One region of the Stappia sp. G46H5W genome, then DNA from elsewhere that is predicted to be linked to it. Evidence: predicted binding sites of a transcription regulator. Region 1 holds the regulator's gene; each other region holds the start of a gene.
The links. Region 1 encodes LexA, which represses DNA repair genes until DNA is damaged. Its sites were predicted from a motif close to TGTTCNNNNTGTGTTCNG; they were not measured.
Positions count from the first base shown of each region.

Region 2: a site for LexA is predicted at 2,629-2,646, ahead of ACVJ6E_RS04640 (PA0069 family radical SAM protein). Genes of this name have one in related genera too.
Region 3: a site for LexA is predicted at 2,512-2,529, ahead of recA (recombinase RecA). Genes of this name have one in related genera too.

Region 1 covers NZ_JBZFLL010000002.1:628,156-632,527, reverse strand. The annotation lists gene moaC (cyclic pyranopterin monophosphate synthase MoaC) at 1-70, shown strand, start outside; gene ACVJ6E_RS08590 (molybdopterin molybdotransferase MoeA) at 103-1,317, shown strand; gene lexA (transcriptional repressor LexA) at 1,492-2,208, shown strand; gene ACVJ6E_RS08580 (ComEC/Rec2 family competence protein) at 2,247-4,372, opposite strand, start outside.
Region 2 covers NZ_JBZFLL010000001.1:1,112,443-1,116,814, reverse strand. The annotation lists gene ACVJ6E_RS04650 (F0F1 ATP synthase subunit B) at 1-21, shown strand, start outside; gene rnhB (ribonuclease HII) at 715-1,377, opposite strand; gene ACVJ6E_RS04640 (PA0069 family radical SAM protein) at 1,454-2,593, opposite strand; gene ACVJ6E_RS04635 (EF-hand domain-containing protein) at 2,772-3,005, opposite strand; gene ACVJ6E_RS04630 (MBL fold metallo-hydrolase) at 3,336-4,304, opposite strand.
Region 3 covers NZ_JBZFLL010000003.1:129,899-134,270, reverse strand. The annotation lists gene ACVJ6E_RS10855 (pseudouridine-5'-phosphate glycosidase) at 1-417, opposite strand, end outside; gene ACVJ6E_RS10850 (PfkB family carbohydrate kinase) at 549-1,508, opposite strand; gene ACVJ6E_RS10845 (histidine phosphatase family protein) at 1,734-2,288, shown strand; gene recA (recombinase RecA) at 2,581-3,660, shown strand; gene alaS (alanine--tRNA ligase) at 3,963-4,372, shown strand, end outside.

The DNA.
Region 1 (4,372 bases):
CCGCGTCGTCGCCAAGTCCGGCGGCAAGTCCGGCGACTGGACCGCGGCGAGCGAAACGACCCCCGCCTGACACGAGGCCAACGGACATGAGGCACGGCTGACATGGCGCTGATCTCGGTCGACGAAGCCCTGTCGCGACTTCTCGGCGGCGTCGAGCCTGTCGGGTCCGAGACCGTGCCGCTCGCCCGCGCCAACGGCCGCATCCTCGCCGCCGACCTTGCCGCGACCCGCACCCAGCCGCCCTTTGCCGCCTCCGCCATGGACGGCTATGCCGTGCGCGCGGCCGATATCGCCACCGTTCCGGCCGTGCTCAAGCTGATCGGCGAAGCCCCCGCGGGCCGCGCCTTCACCGGCGCCATCGGGGCGGGCGAGACCGTGCGCATCTTCACCGGCGCTCCGCTTCCCGAAGGCAGCGACACAATCCTGATCCAGGAAAACGCGACACGCGACGGCGAGCGCGTCACCGCGCTGGAAAGCGCGCCGTCGGGCAAGTTCGTGCGGCCCGCCGGGCTTGATTTCAAGGTTGGCGAGGTGCTGCTCACCGCCGGAACGCGGCTCGACTATCGCCGCCTTGCGCTGGCGGCGGCCATGAACCATCCCGTGCTGGAGCTGCGCCGTCGGCCGAAGGTGGCGATCCTCGCCACCGGCGACGAACTGGTCGAGCCGGGCGAGCAGCCGGGGCCGGATCAGATCATCGCTTCCAACCATGCCGGCATTGCCGCCCTGGTCGAGGATTGCGGCGGCGAGCCGCTGCAGCTCGGCATCGCCTCCGACCGGCGCGAGCATATCGCGGAGAAGATCGCCGAGGCGCGAGCCGCCGGGGCCGAAATCCTTGTTACGCTTGGCGGGGCCTCCGTCGGCGACCACGACCTGGTGCAGGAAGTGCTTGCCGCCTCCGGCATGGAACTCGGCTTCTGGCGCATCGCCATGCGGCCGGGCAAGCCGCTGATGGCCGGCCGCATCGAGGGCATGCGCGTACTCGGCCTGCCGGGCAATCCGGTCTCAAGCCTCGTCTGCGGCGTGCTTTTCCTGCGTCCGCTGATCGACGCCCTGCTTGGCCGCCCGCCGCGCCGGCGCGATGCCGAACTGCTGCCGCTGACCGCCGATATCGGCGACAACGACCAGCGCGAGGACTATCTGCGGGCGCGCATCCTGCGCCAGGACGACGGCACGGAGCGTGTCGCCCCGTTCGAGCGGCAGGACTCCTCCATGCTGGCAACGCTCACCCGCGCCGATGCGCTGGTGGTGCGCCCGCCCCATGCGCCCCCCCTGCCCGCCGGCACGCCGGTGCCGGTCCTGCGCCTGCCGCAGGGCTGAGCCGCCCCCGCGCCCTACCGCTTCCCGTTTCGTTCCCTATGGGCATTGTGGAACAAGGCAGGAACGGTTAGACTATGTTCATGATTTGTACATAACCTGAGTCGCAGGCAGCGATCGGCAGCAGCCGGCCGATATCGGCCAGGCCTTGCGAGCCAGAGCGGGGGACCCAAGCGCATGTTGACGCGCAAGCAGCACGAATTGCTCCTGTTCATCCACGAACGGCTGAAGGAAACCGGTGTTCCTCCCTCGTTCGACGAGATGAAGGACGCGCTCGATCTGCGGTCCAAGTCCGGCATCCACCGGCTGATCACCGCGCTGGAAGAGCGCGGGTTCATTCGCCGCCTGCCGAACCGCGCCCGGGCGCTGGAGATCGTCAAGCTGCCGGAATCGGTTGCGCTCGGCCTTGCCTCGCAGCGCGGCCTGGGCTTCTCGCCCTCCGTCATCGAAGGATCTCTCGGCAAGACGCCGCCGGTGGAAACGGCCCCTGCCCCACCGCCCGCGGCCAATGACAGCGTCGAGATCCCGGTCATGGGCCGCATCGCCGCCGGCGTACCGATCGAGGCGATCCAGTCCCACAGCCACACCATCGCCATGCCTGCCGACCTGCTCGGCAACGGCGAGCACTACGCACTGGAAGTCCGCGGCGATTCCATGATCGAGGCCGGCATTCTCGACGGCGACACCGTGGTGATCCGCCGTTCCGACAGCGCCGACAGCGGCGACATCGTCGTCGCCCTGATCGACGACGAGGAAGCGACGTTGAAGCGCCTGCGCAAGAAGGGCGCGTCCGTTGCGCTGGAGGCCGCAAACCCGGCCTACGAAACCCGCATCTTCGGTCCAGGACGCGTGCGCATCCAGGGCAAGCTCGTCTCGCTGTTCCGCCGCTACTGACGGCTATGGCATACGCCTGACGGGTTTTCGCCGGCAAGCTATCTCGGCGTCCAGGGCCTGCGAGACCCGTAGCTCGGACGTACTGTGACGGCGAGCGTGCCACCTGCCATCGATGAGGGCGGCGCGGTCGACGGCGGCAGTGCGGGCGTTGATCGAGATGCGGCCGAGGCGCCTGGCGCACTGAAATAGAGCGCGACAGCACCGTCCCGGGCAAGTCGCGCCCCATCGAACACCTGCCTTGCCCGGCAATCGGGCGGGGCAATCAGCGCCGAGACGATGATGTCGGCCTTGCGGCAATCCTCTTCGAAGGCGGCGCTGTCGCGCACCAGCGAGACCAGCAGTGCAGGCGGGCCTTGCCCCGCTGCAACGGGCTCCGGTCCCGGCCCTGCCACCAGTCCCGGCGGTGCATTTGCGGAGGCACCGTGCCCGGCACCCGCCCCCGGCGGACCATGCGCGCGCACCAGACAGGCCAGCTTGTCGCAGCGAAGGTCGCCGGCCGCGATACGCCGGTTCCCGTGGTGCTGCACACTGATGCCTTCCGCCCGCAACCAGACCTCCGGCAGGAACCCGCTCGGGCGCGATGAAACGCGCAAGGCCCCGACCGCATCGCGCACGGCAATGGTCGTGCCGGTGGCCGAGATCAGCATGTCCGGCTGCCGGTGCAGGGCATAAAGCAGGACGGAGGCGGCGAGCGGCAGCAGGGCGACTGGGCGATATCCCCGCGGCGCGAGGCAGGCGACAAGCCCTGCCGCCACCACCAGTAGCGTTCCGCCAAGCGAGGGCGCGCCGATCACCCCGTCCTCCGGCGTCAGGTTGCTGACCCAACTCGCCATCGCCACCACGAGATCGATGCCAGCGCCCATCGCCGCGAGCGGCAAGGCCTCCAGCCCGAAGGGCAGCAGGGCCAGCGCCAGCACCGCGAACGGCATGACCACGAGTGTCACCACCGGCATTGCCAGCAGATTGCCGAGCGTACCGAGCGGCGAGATTCGGTGGAAGTGATAGGCGCCGATGGCACCTGTCGCCAGGCCCGCGATCAGCGAGGTCAAGAGAAGCCCCCAGAACCAGCCCGCAGCGCCCGATGTCGCGGCCTGCAGCAGCCCCCCACGACCCGGCGGCGCCATCGGCCCCTGGCGCTCGCGCGCTGCGCGCCGCCGGGTTATTTCCTCATAGGCGGCGATCAGGGCAATCACGGCGGCGAAGGACATCTGGAAACCGGGATCGAGCAGCGCTTCCGGCAGCATCGCAAGGATCAGCAGGACGGCAATCGCGACATTGCGCAGCGTCAGGGCCCGCCGCGAGAAGATGCGCCCCGAAAACACCAGAACGATCATCAGGAAGGCGCGCTGCGTTGCGATGGAGGCACCGGAAATGCCGAGATAGAAGACGGCGGCCGACATCGCCGCAACGGCGGCCCAGGCATCGATCCGCCGCTCATGCACCAGATGCGGGGACAGCGCCAGAAGCGCCCGCACGACAAAGAACACCGAGCCGGCGAACAGCGCCATATGCAGGCCGGAAATCGCCAGGATATGGGCCAAACCGGCGGTCCTCAGCGCCTCCGTCACCTGCTCTGGGATCCGAGAGCGGTCGCCGGTGATCAGCGCAATGGCAAGCGCGGCAGCCGTCGTCTCGCCAAGCGCGGCGATGATCCGGGCGGCAATCGCCTGACGCAGACCGGCGATCCCCGCTTTCAGCCGTAGCGACAGCGGTGCCGGCCCCAGATCGATACGGCTCGGCGCGCCGAAGGCAAAACCGGTGGCGCCGATGCCGTCGAAGAAGGCACGAAAGGCGAAGTCGTAGCCGCCGGGCATCACGGCAGCCGACGGCGGCATCAGCCTCGCGCGCAGCCGTACAGCCTCGCCGACAGAGATCCTCTCGCCTTCGGGGTCGCCGCGCAGCGACACGCGGACCCGGTAGGGTATTGCTGACGCTTGCAGCCGCTCTATCCCCGCAACGCGCAGCAGCAACCGCGTGCCGCGGTCGGTGCGCTCGACCTCCTCCGCAAAGCCGGTCAGTGTCACGCTCCGCGCCCGATCGATCACCGGGGCGGCAACAAGTGCGGTGCGCAATGCCCCGGCGAAAAGTCCCGACAGCACCAGCGCCAGAGCCAGCAACACAAGGCCCCGCACGCCGCGGCGCGCCGCGAAAAACCAGCCGGCCC
Region 2 (4,372 bases), on a different contig from region 1:
GTGAAGACGCGCCTCAACTGAGGCAGGCTTCATCTTCATACAGCTACAAGACGGCCCCGCTTGCGGGGCCGTTTTCGTTTGTGCGGCTGATCGGAAGATCGTCGCAGGCGCTGCCCACCCCCCTCTGTCGGCTGCGCCGACATTTCGCCCACAAGGGGGGAGAGAGGAGCGTGACGCTCGGCCTGTGTGGCATGGCCTCCTCGCACCAGGCTCGCCGGTCGTCATTCCGGGCGAGCATCGCGAGACCCGGAACCGGAGAGCCACGGCGGTTGCGGTGTCTTGCGGGAGCGCGGCCGAGAGGCCCTCGGCTCTCCGGTCCCGGCTCGGCGCTGCGCTTGGCCGAGGTGACGGCCGAGGGGGAGGTGAGGCCGCGCCACGTTTTCAAGCCGTCATCCCGGCCGCAGGCGAAGCCGGAGAGCCGGGAGCCATTGGCACCCTCGGCAGGTGTGAGGCGGGAGGCGGTCACCACATCCTCGGCTGTCATACCTGCGAAGGCGGGTATCCAGTATCCGCCGAAGCGGATGGTGGCGCCAAGCCAGCCGTCTCCGGCTGTCTGGCGGCAGCGCTAGGGCCTGAGCCGTTACCTTTCGGGGTTACTGGTTCCCGGTCTTCGGCTTCGCCGAAACCGGGATGACATCCTGCGCTTGGGGTTCATGTCGGAGGATCGTTTCCGCCGCTCCTGCGCTCTGCCCTCTTCCGGCATCTCCGCCCCGCCTAGTCGTCGCGCAGGCCGAGGGCCACGGCGACCGGGCGGAAGCTGCGACGGTGCAGCGGACAGGCGCCGATCTCGGCAAGTGCGGCGGCGTGGCGGGCGGTGCCGTAGCCCTTGTGCCCGGCAAAGCCGTAATCGGGAAAGACCTGGTCCATGCGGGCCATCAGCCGGTCGCGGGTGACCTTGGCGACGATGGAGGCAGCGGCAACGCACAAGAGCCGCCCGTCGCCCTTGATGGCGGCCTGTCCCGGGCAGGGCAGGCCGGGGGGCACGTCGCGCCCGTCGATCAGGCAGGCGAGCGGGGCAACGGGAAGGGCGCGGGCCGCGCGGGCCATGGCGCGCAGCGTTGCCGCGCGAATGTTGCGCGCATCGATCTCGCGCGGCGAGGCGAGCGCGACTGCCACGAAGGAGGTCTCGAGGATCTCCTCGTAGAGCTGCTCGCGGCGCGCCTCGGTCAGTTTCTTGGAATCGGCCAGCCCGTCGGGGACCGCCTGATGGTCGAGAATGACGGCGGCAACGGCAACCGGACCGGACCACGGGCCGCGGCCCGCCTCGTCGATGCCCGCGAGCCGTCCTTCGAACTGCCGCGACAAGGCGTGCTCGGCCGAGGGGTCGAGATCTGCCGGCAGGGCAAGTTCGAGCGCGGTGGACAGCGAAAGATACATGACACCAAGGTTCCGCCTGGCGCGCGCCGGCGCAACCGCAATCTTTCGAAATCCACCGGGCTTGCGCGGTTTTGTCTCAGAACAGCTGAAGCTGCACACCGCCGGCGGTCGGCGGGATGAACAGCTCGGTGGTCAGCGACTTGCGGCTGCGGTTGAGCCCCAGCCGCTTGCAGGCGAGGGCGAAACGGTTGGCGAGCTGCTTGGCATAGGGTCCGTCGCCGCGCATGCGCTTGCCCCATTGGGCATCGTAGTCCTTGCCCCCGCGCATGGAGCGGATGAGGTTCATGACATGGCGGAAGCTGTCCGGCCGGTGGCGCAGCAGCCAGTCGCGGAACAGCGGGCTGACTTCGATGGGCAGACGCAACAGGATGTAGCCGGCCCCCGTGGCGCCGTTCTCGCACGCCGCGTCCAGGATCCGTTCCATCTCCGAATCGGTGAGTGCCGGGATCACCGGCGCGATCATCACGGAGGTGGGAATGCCGGCCTGCGACAGGCCCTGGATCGCCTCCAGCCGCTTGGCCGGCGTTGCGGCGCGCGGTTCCATCGCGCGGGCGAGCTTGCGGTCGAGCGTGGTGACGGAGAGGGCGACACGCACCAGCCCGCGCTCGGCCATCGGCGCCAGGATGTCGAGATCGCGCAGCACAAGCGCCGACTTGGTGACGATGCCGACCGGGTGGTTGCACCGGTCGAGCACGGAGAGGATCTCGCGCATCAGCTTCCGCTCCCGCTCGATCGGCTGATAGGGGTCTGTGTTGGTGCCGATGGCGATGGTGCGCGGACTGTAGCTCGGGCTCGACAGCTCGCGCTCCAGCAGCTCGGCCGCGTTGGGCTTCACCGTCAGGTGCGTCTCGAAGTCGAGACCGGGGGACAGGCCGATATAGGCGTGGCTGGGCCGGGCGAAGCAGTAGATGCAGCCGTGCTCGCAGCCGCGATAGGGATTGATCGAGCGGTCGAAGGAAATGTCCGGCGATTCGTTGCGCGTGATGATGGTGCGCGCCCGCTCTTCCTGCACATGGGTCTTGAGCGGGGGAAGCTCGTCGAGGCTGCCCCAGCCGTCGTCGAAACTGTCGCGGCTCTCCTTCTCGTAGCGGCCGGCCATGTTGAGGCCGGCGGCCCGGCCGCGGCCGCGATGGGCGTTGACGCTGGCCGACAGCGCCTCCTCGGAGGCGTCCGGCAGATCGGTATCGGTAGGGCGCGTGTGTGCCGGACTGGCCATGGGACTTCCCGGATGTTCCCTGTGGATCGATGGCTCGGAACATAACAGGAACAAATCCGCCTGGGAAGCGGGCAGACGAGGCGGGGAAGAGGAGGGGCAAAGAAACAGGGGCCGAAATGCAGACCGCCCCGTCTCTGCAGGGAGAGACGGGGCGGTCGGGCAGGTAGCGGTGGCTGGATCAGCCGCCGCTCTTCTCGAGCATGGCCGTGTATTCGGCCTCGGACAGCGTGCCGTTGCCGTCGGTGTCGGCGGCGGTGAACGCCTCCTCGGTCGCGTTCGGCATCACGGCAGTGACCTCGGTGAAGGTCAGGTCGCCGCTCTGGTCGGCGTCGGCCGTCGCGAAGGACGTGTCCTGGGCGTAGGCGGTGCCGGCAAAGGTGAGGGCCGCAAGGGCGATGATCGTTCTCTTCATGGTGTTGGCCTCCATGTGAGCCTGTATTCGGTACCGCAGGTCTGGGTCTGTGTGTACCGGTGGGGGCGTCGTGCCGTCCACGAGAGAAAAGGTGGCGTCCCATCTGGGCTCGTCCGCGTTGTTCAAGGGGTCTTTTCGGGGAGAAACAATGGCGTAACAAAGATGTGTCCGGATTGTGAAACCTGGTGACTTCAGGAAAACTGCGGGGTTCCGGCGCGTTGCTGGATATTCATAGGTAAAAAAGACAGGGGCTGAACCAAATGAAACAGCCCCGGAGATGCTCCGGGGCTGCAGGTGGTGCGCCGGCGCAATGCCGGAAAACCGAATCTCCTAGAGCGCGAACTGATAGGCCGCCGGGGTCCAGCGATAGCTTTCGCCGGCCGCCTGGATGTAGCCGAGGGCCGGGAAGGGCATGTGATAGCCCGTCACCGGAACCTTGTCGGTCGCCACCATGTCGAAGATGCGCTTGCGGGTCGCCGCCGCCTTCTCCTTGTCCATGTCGAAGCGGACATGCCAGTCCGGCCGCTGGATCGAGGCGACGAAGTGGTTGGCGACATCGCCCCAGATCAGCAGCCGCTTTCCGCCGCTCTCCACGTGGAACGACATGTGGCCCGGCGTGTGGCCGGACGTGTCGATGCCGGTGATGCCCGAGACCACCTCGCCGCCATCGCCGATGAAGGTCATCTTCTCGGCCAGCGGCGTCACGTTGGAGCGCACGAGCGTGGCGACGCGCTCGGTCGGGCCGGACATGCGCTCTTCGGCCGACCAGAAGTCGTACTCGGCCTGGCCGGCGACATAGCGGGCGTTCGGATAGGTCGGCGCGCCGCCGCTCATCAGGCCGCCGATATGGTCCGGGTGCATGTGGGTCAGCACCACGATATCCACCTGGTCGGGCGTGTAGCCGGCGGCGGACAGCTGGCTCGCCAGCGTGCCGGCATCGCCGCCAAGGCCCGTGTCGAAGAGGACGAGCTGGGATCCGGTGTTGACGAGCACCGGCGTGAAGCCGTTGACCATCTTCTCGGACGGCAGGTTGTTGGCCTCCAGAAGCTCGGCGACCGCTCCGGCCTCCTGGTTTTCGCCGAAGATCGGGTGCGGCCCGTCCATTGCGCGCGCGGCGTCGAGAATGGTGGTGATCTCGAAGTCGCCGAACTTGATGCGGTTGAAGCTCGGGGTGGCGGTGCCGAGCATCGGCGCTTCCGCCCGCACCCGCGCCGCGCCGGAAACGATGGCCGGGGCGGCGAGAGCGCCGACGGCGGCGCCGGTCAGAAGCGTCCTGCGGTTGAGACTGAGTTCGATCATGTCCTGAAACCCTCCCGTTGGGATCAACAAAGCTCCGCTGCGGCACTTAGGCCCCGCCGGCATGGCGG
Region 3 (4,372 bases), on a different contig from region 1:
GCGATGCACGCCGCCGATGCCGCCGGTAGCAAAGACCGCAATGCCGGCCGCATGGGCGGCCATCATCGTCGCGGCGACGGTGGTGGAGCCCGGTCGGCCGGTCGCCAGCGCAATGGCGAGATCGGCGCGCGAGCATTTCATCACGCCCTCGGCCTTGGCCAGCCGCTCCAGCGTGCCGTCGGAAAGGCCGACATGCAGCTTGCCGTCGAGAGCCGCGATCGTCGCCGGTACGGCGCCTCCGGCGCGGATGTCCGCCTCGACCAGCCGGGCGGTCTCGACATTCTTCGGCCAGGGCATGCCGTGGGTGATGATGGTCGATTCCAGGGCCACCACGGGGCGCCCCTCGGCCAGTGCCGCCGCGACATCCTCGCCCAGCTGCAGAACCGGAGCCAGCCCGTTCATATCCTTGTCCAGCATGTCGAATTCGCTCCGTCCTGCCGTACCCTGCTGGGTGCGGACCGCCTTATAGGACCGCCGGCCCGTCGCTGTCGAGGCGCGCGGTCACCCCGTTTGCGCATGGCCGGGTGGCGGCTGCCGCGCATCCTTCCTTATCCCGCTTTCCAGTGGGTCGGTGCGATTGCCGGCCAGTCCAGCGCCTCGGCCACCGCGCCGGCGCATTCCAGCGTCAGCGCCGCCGCCCGCATGCCGGCCGCGACCGCCTGCGCAAGCGGCAAGCCGTGCTCCAGGCCCGCCAGGGTGCCGGCGATCAGCGCATCGCCCGCTCCGGTCACGTCCACGATGCTCGGCGAAGGAGCAGCAGCGCCATCGCGTGTCGTCAGCGAAATCTCCTCGATGCCGGCGTGGGTCGCGAGAAGCACGGGTGCAGCGCCACGGGTCATCACCACGGCCCGCACGCCGGCCTTAACGAGTGCGCTTGCCGCCTCCACGCCGCTGTCGTCCGGCTCTCGCTGCTTCTCGTCCTGTTCGGTGTCGCGCCCGAGCAGGGCGGTGGCCTCCGCCCGATTGCAGAACAGCAGGTCGAGCCGCGGCAGGATCGGAGCAAGCCGTGCGGCCTTGGCCCGCGAGACCGCGTCGGCCGTCAGCCTCCGCTCTCCCGCCGCTTCCGCCAGTTCCACCAGAAGCGGCTGCGGCAGGTTGGCATCGAGAAACCAGCAGCCGGCTCCCTCCTGCGCCTCGGTCAGCGGCAGCAGCGCGCCCGGCTCCAGCGTCTCGGTGATGCGGGCATCGACCACCGCCGCCGCCAGCGTGCCATCGGGATCGTGCAGGGCGAGATAGCGCCCGCTCGGCAGGTCGCTGCGGCGGATGGCTGCGGTGTCCACGCCTTCTGTCGTCAGCTGCACCAGCAGCCCGTCGGCCTCCGCCTCGCGCCCCAGCCGGCCGGCCAGCGCGATGCGGCAGTCGAGCCGCGCCAACGCACGCGCCACATTGGTCGCGACGCCGCCGGGCCGTACGGCAAGTGCTGCCGGCGTCGAGGTTTCGCGCAGGATCCGGCGGTCCGCATGGGCGATCGTGTCGAGATGAATGGCGCCGAAGGCGGCAATCGGCATGCGGGCGGGTCTCCGGCCTTTGTCCTTTCGCCGCTTATACCGGCTCGCGCAATGCGAGGGGAGGGGCTTTGCCGGCGTGCCGCCACCGGCGACCGAGCGTGTGTCTCCGGCGTGCGTTGATTTTTCCGACCAGCAAGGGTAGCCGGATGGCTCTTCGGCGCATTTCGAGCGCATGCCCCGTAGCCATGGCGGACCGATCCCTTGCAGCACCCGCGACTTGTCTTCATGCGTCATGGCGAAACCGAGTGGAACTTGGCCGGTCGTGCCCAGGGGCACCTGAACTCTCCGCTGACGCAGACAGGCCAGCGACAGGCGCAGCGGCTTGGCGAGATCCTGGCGCGGGAGCTGGGTTCGCCAGACGGCTACGACCAGGTGGCGAGCCCCATCGGCCGGGTGCAGGAGACGATCGCCAATATCCGGCAGCATTTCGACTTTCGGCCGGTCGCAACGGACCTGCTCAAGGAAATCGACCTGGGGCGTCTCAGCGGCCTCACCAAGCCCGAGATGATCGAGCGGTTTCCCGTGCATATGGCCGGCAAGCCGGACCACGACTGGTATTTCGGCGCGCCGGGCGGGGAAACCCTCGCCGACCTTCGCGAGCGGGCCAGCCGCTGGCTCGGCACGCTCTCGCGTCCGACGATGGCGGTGGCACACGGCCAGATCGGCAAGGTCATCCGCGGCATCTGCCTCGGGCTCGACGATGCGCAGATCCTGCGTCTGAAAGAGCCGCAGGGTGTCGTACACGTCATCGAGAACGGCGTGGAACAGACCTGGGTTTGAAGCCGTCCGACTGCTCCGCGGCGGGCTCGCCGGTTCGCCTGCCGGGTACGGCATATGTCCCGCTCGCGCCGCTCTGCTGGGCCGTGCGCACTCCCGTCGCCGGTGAGCGCAACCGATTCTCGGTGATCTGCAGTTACCGTTCAGGGCAGCTGCTTCATGAACAATAGCGGAACATTTTTTGAATATATCTTTTAATTCAGTATCTTATGCTCGATTGCGCAATGAGAACAAAGATGGTACAAAAGCGCAGTTTGAATCGCCGGGCGCGGCGTGAAATAAGGATGGCAGCCTCATGGCACAGAATTCACTCCGCTTGGTCGAAGGCATGCAGATGGACAAGAACAAGGCGCTCGACGCCGCCCTTTCACAGATCGAACGCGCCTTCGGCAAGGGCTCCATCATGAAGATGGGTCAGGGCCAGGTGGTCGAGGTCCAGACCGTGTCGACCGGCTCGCTCGGCCTCGACATTGCGCTGGGCATTGGCGGCCTGCCGCGCGGCCGTATCGTCGAGATCTACGGGCCGGAATCGTCGGGCAAGACCACGCTGGCCCTGCACACCGTTGCCGAGGCCCAGAAGAAGGGCGGCATCTGCGCCTTCATCGACGCGGAGCACGCGCTCGATCCGATCTATGCGCGCAAGCTCGGCGTCAATATCGACGACCTGCTGATCTCCCAGCCGGATGCCGGCGAGCAGGCGCTGGAAATTGCCGACACGCTGGTGCGCTCCGGCGCCATCGACGTGCTGGTGGTGGACTCGGTCGCCGCGCTGACGCCGAAGGCCGAGCTCGACGGCGAGATGGGCGACAGCCTGCCGGGCATGCAGGCGCGGTTGATGAGCCAGGCGCTGCGCAAGCTGACGGCCTCGATCTCGCGCTCCAAGTGCATGGTCATCTTCATCAACCAGATCCGCATGAAGATCGGCGTGATGTTCGGTTCGCCCGAGACGACGACCGGCGGCAACGCCCTGAAGTTCTACGCCTCCGTGCGCCTCGACATCCGCCGCATCGGCGCGATCAAGGACCGCGACGAGGTGGTCGGCAACCAGACCCGCGTCAAGGTGGTGAAGAACAAGCTGGCTCCTCCTTTCCGTCAGGTCGAGTTCGACATCATCTATGGCGAGGGCGTGTCGAAGATGGGCGAGCTCATCGATCTCGGCGTCAAGGGCGGCATCGTCGAGAAGTCGGGCGCCTGGTTCTCCTACAACAGCCAGCGGCTGGGCCAGGGCCGGGAGAACGCCAAGCAGTTCCTGCGCGACAATCCGGAGGCGGCCGAAGAGATCGAGCTGGCGATCCGGCAGAATGCCGGCCTGATCGCGGAGCGGATCACCGATCCCTTCTCGGAAACCGAGGACGACGGCTCCGCCGACGAGTAAGACCCAGCTGCAGCCGCCCCATCGGGCGGCTGTTTGCTTTTGGGCAGGTGTGTGCGAGGGGGCTTGCGGCAACCGGGCAGCGTCCGCCGTGAACGTCGAGCGGCGGCGGCTTGCGGGGCCGGCTTTTGATTTGCCCGGTTTTGCGGGTGCAAGAGGCTGTTGCAGGCAAGGCGCGCGCTGGACTTGCTGTCGCCACAAAGCTAAAAGCGGGCACAAGAACGAAGACAGGCGCGCTCCCCCTTCCGGACCATTCGAAGACCGCGGGACAGGCGGGCAGGCGCGGCGCAACGGATGGGATCCTGATGAGCGGCGTAAACGAAATCCGGTCTGCCTTTCTCGAGTATTTCGGGCGCAACGGTCATGAGATCGTGGCATCCGGCCCGCTTGTGCCGCGCAATGACCCGACCCTGATGTTCACCAATGCGGGCATGGTGCCGTTCAAGAACGTCTTCACCGGTCTGGAGAAGCGCGACTACCAGCGCGCGACGACCGCGCAGAAATGCGTGCGCGCCGGCGGCAAGCACAACGACCTCGACAATGTCGGCTACACCGCCCGCCATCACACCTTCTTCGAAATGCTGGGGAATTTCTCCTTCGGCGATTATTTCAAGGACCGGGCCATCGAGCTCGCCTGGAACCTGATCACCAAGGAATTCGCGCTGCCGAAGGACCGGCTGTTGGTGACGGTCTATGCCGAGGACGACGAGGCCTT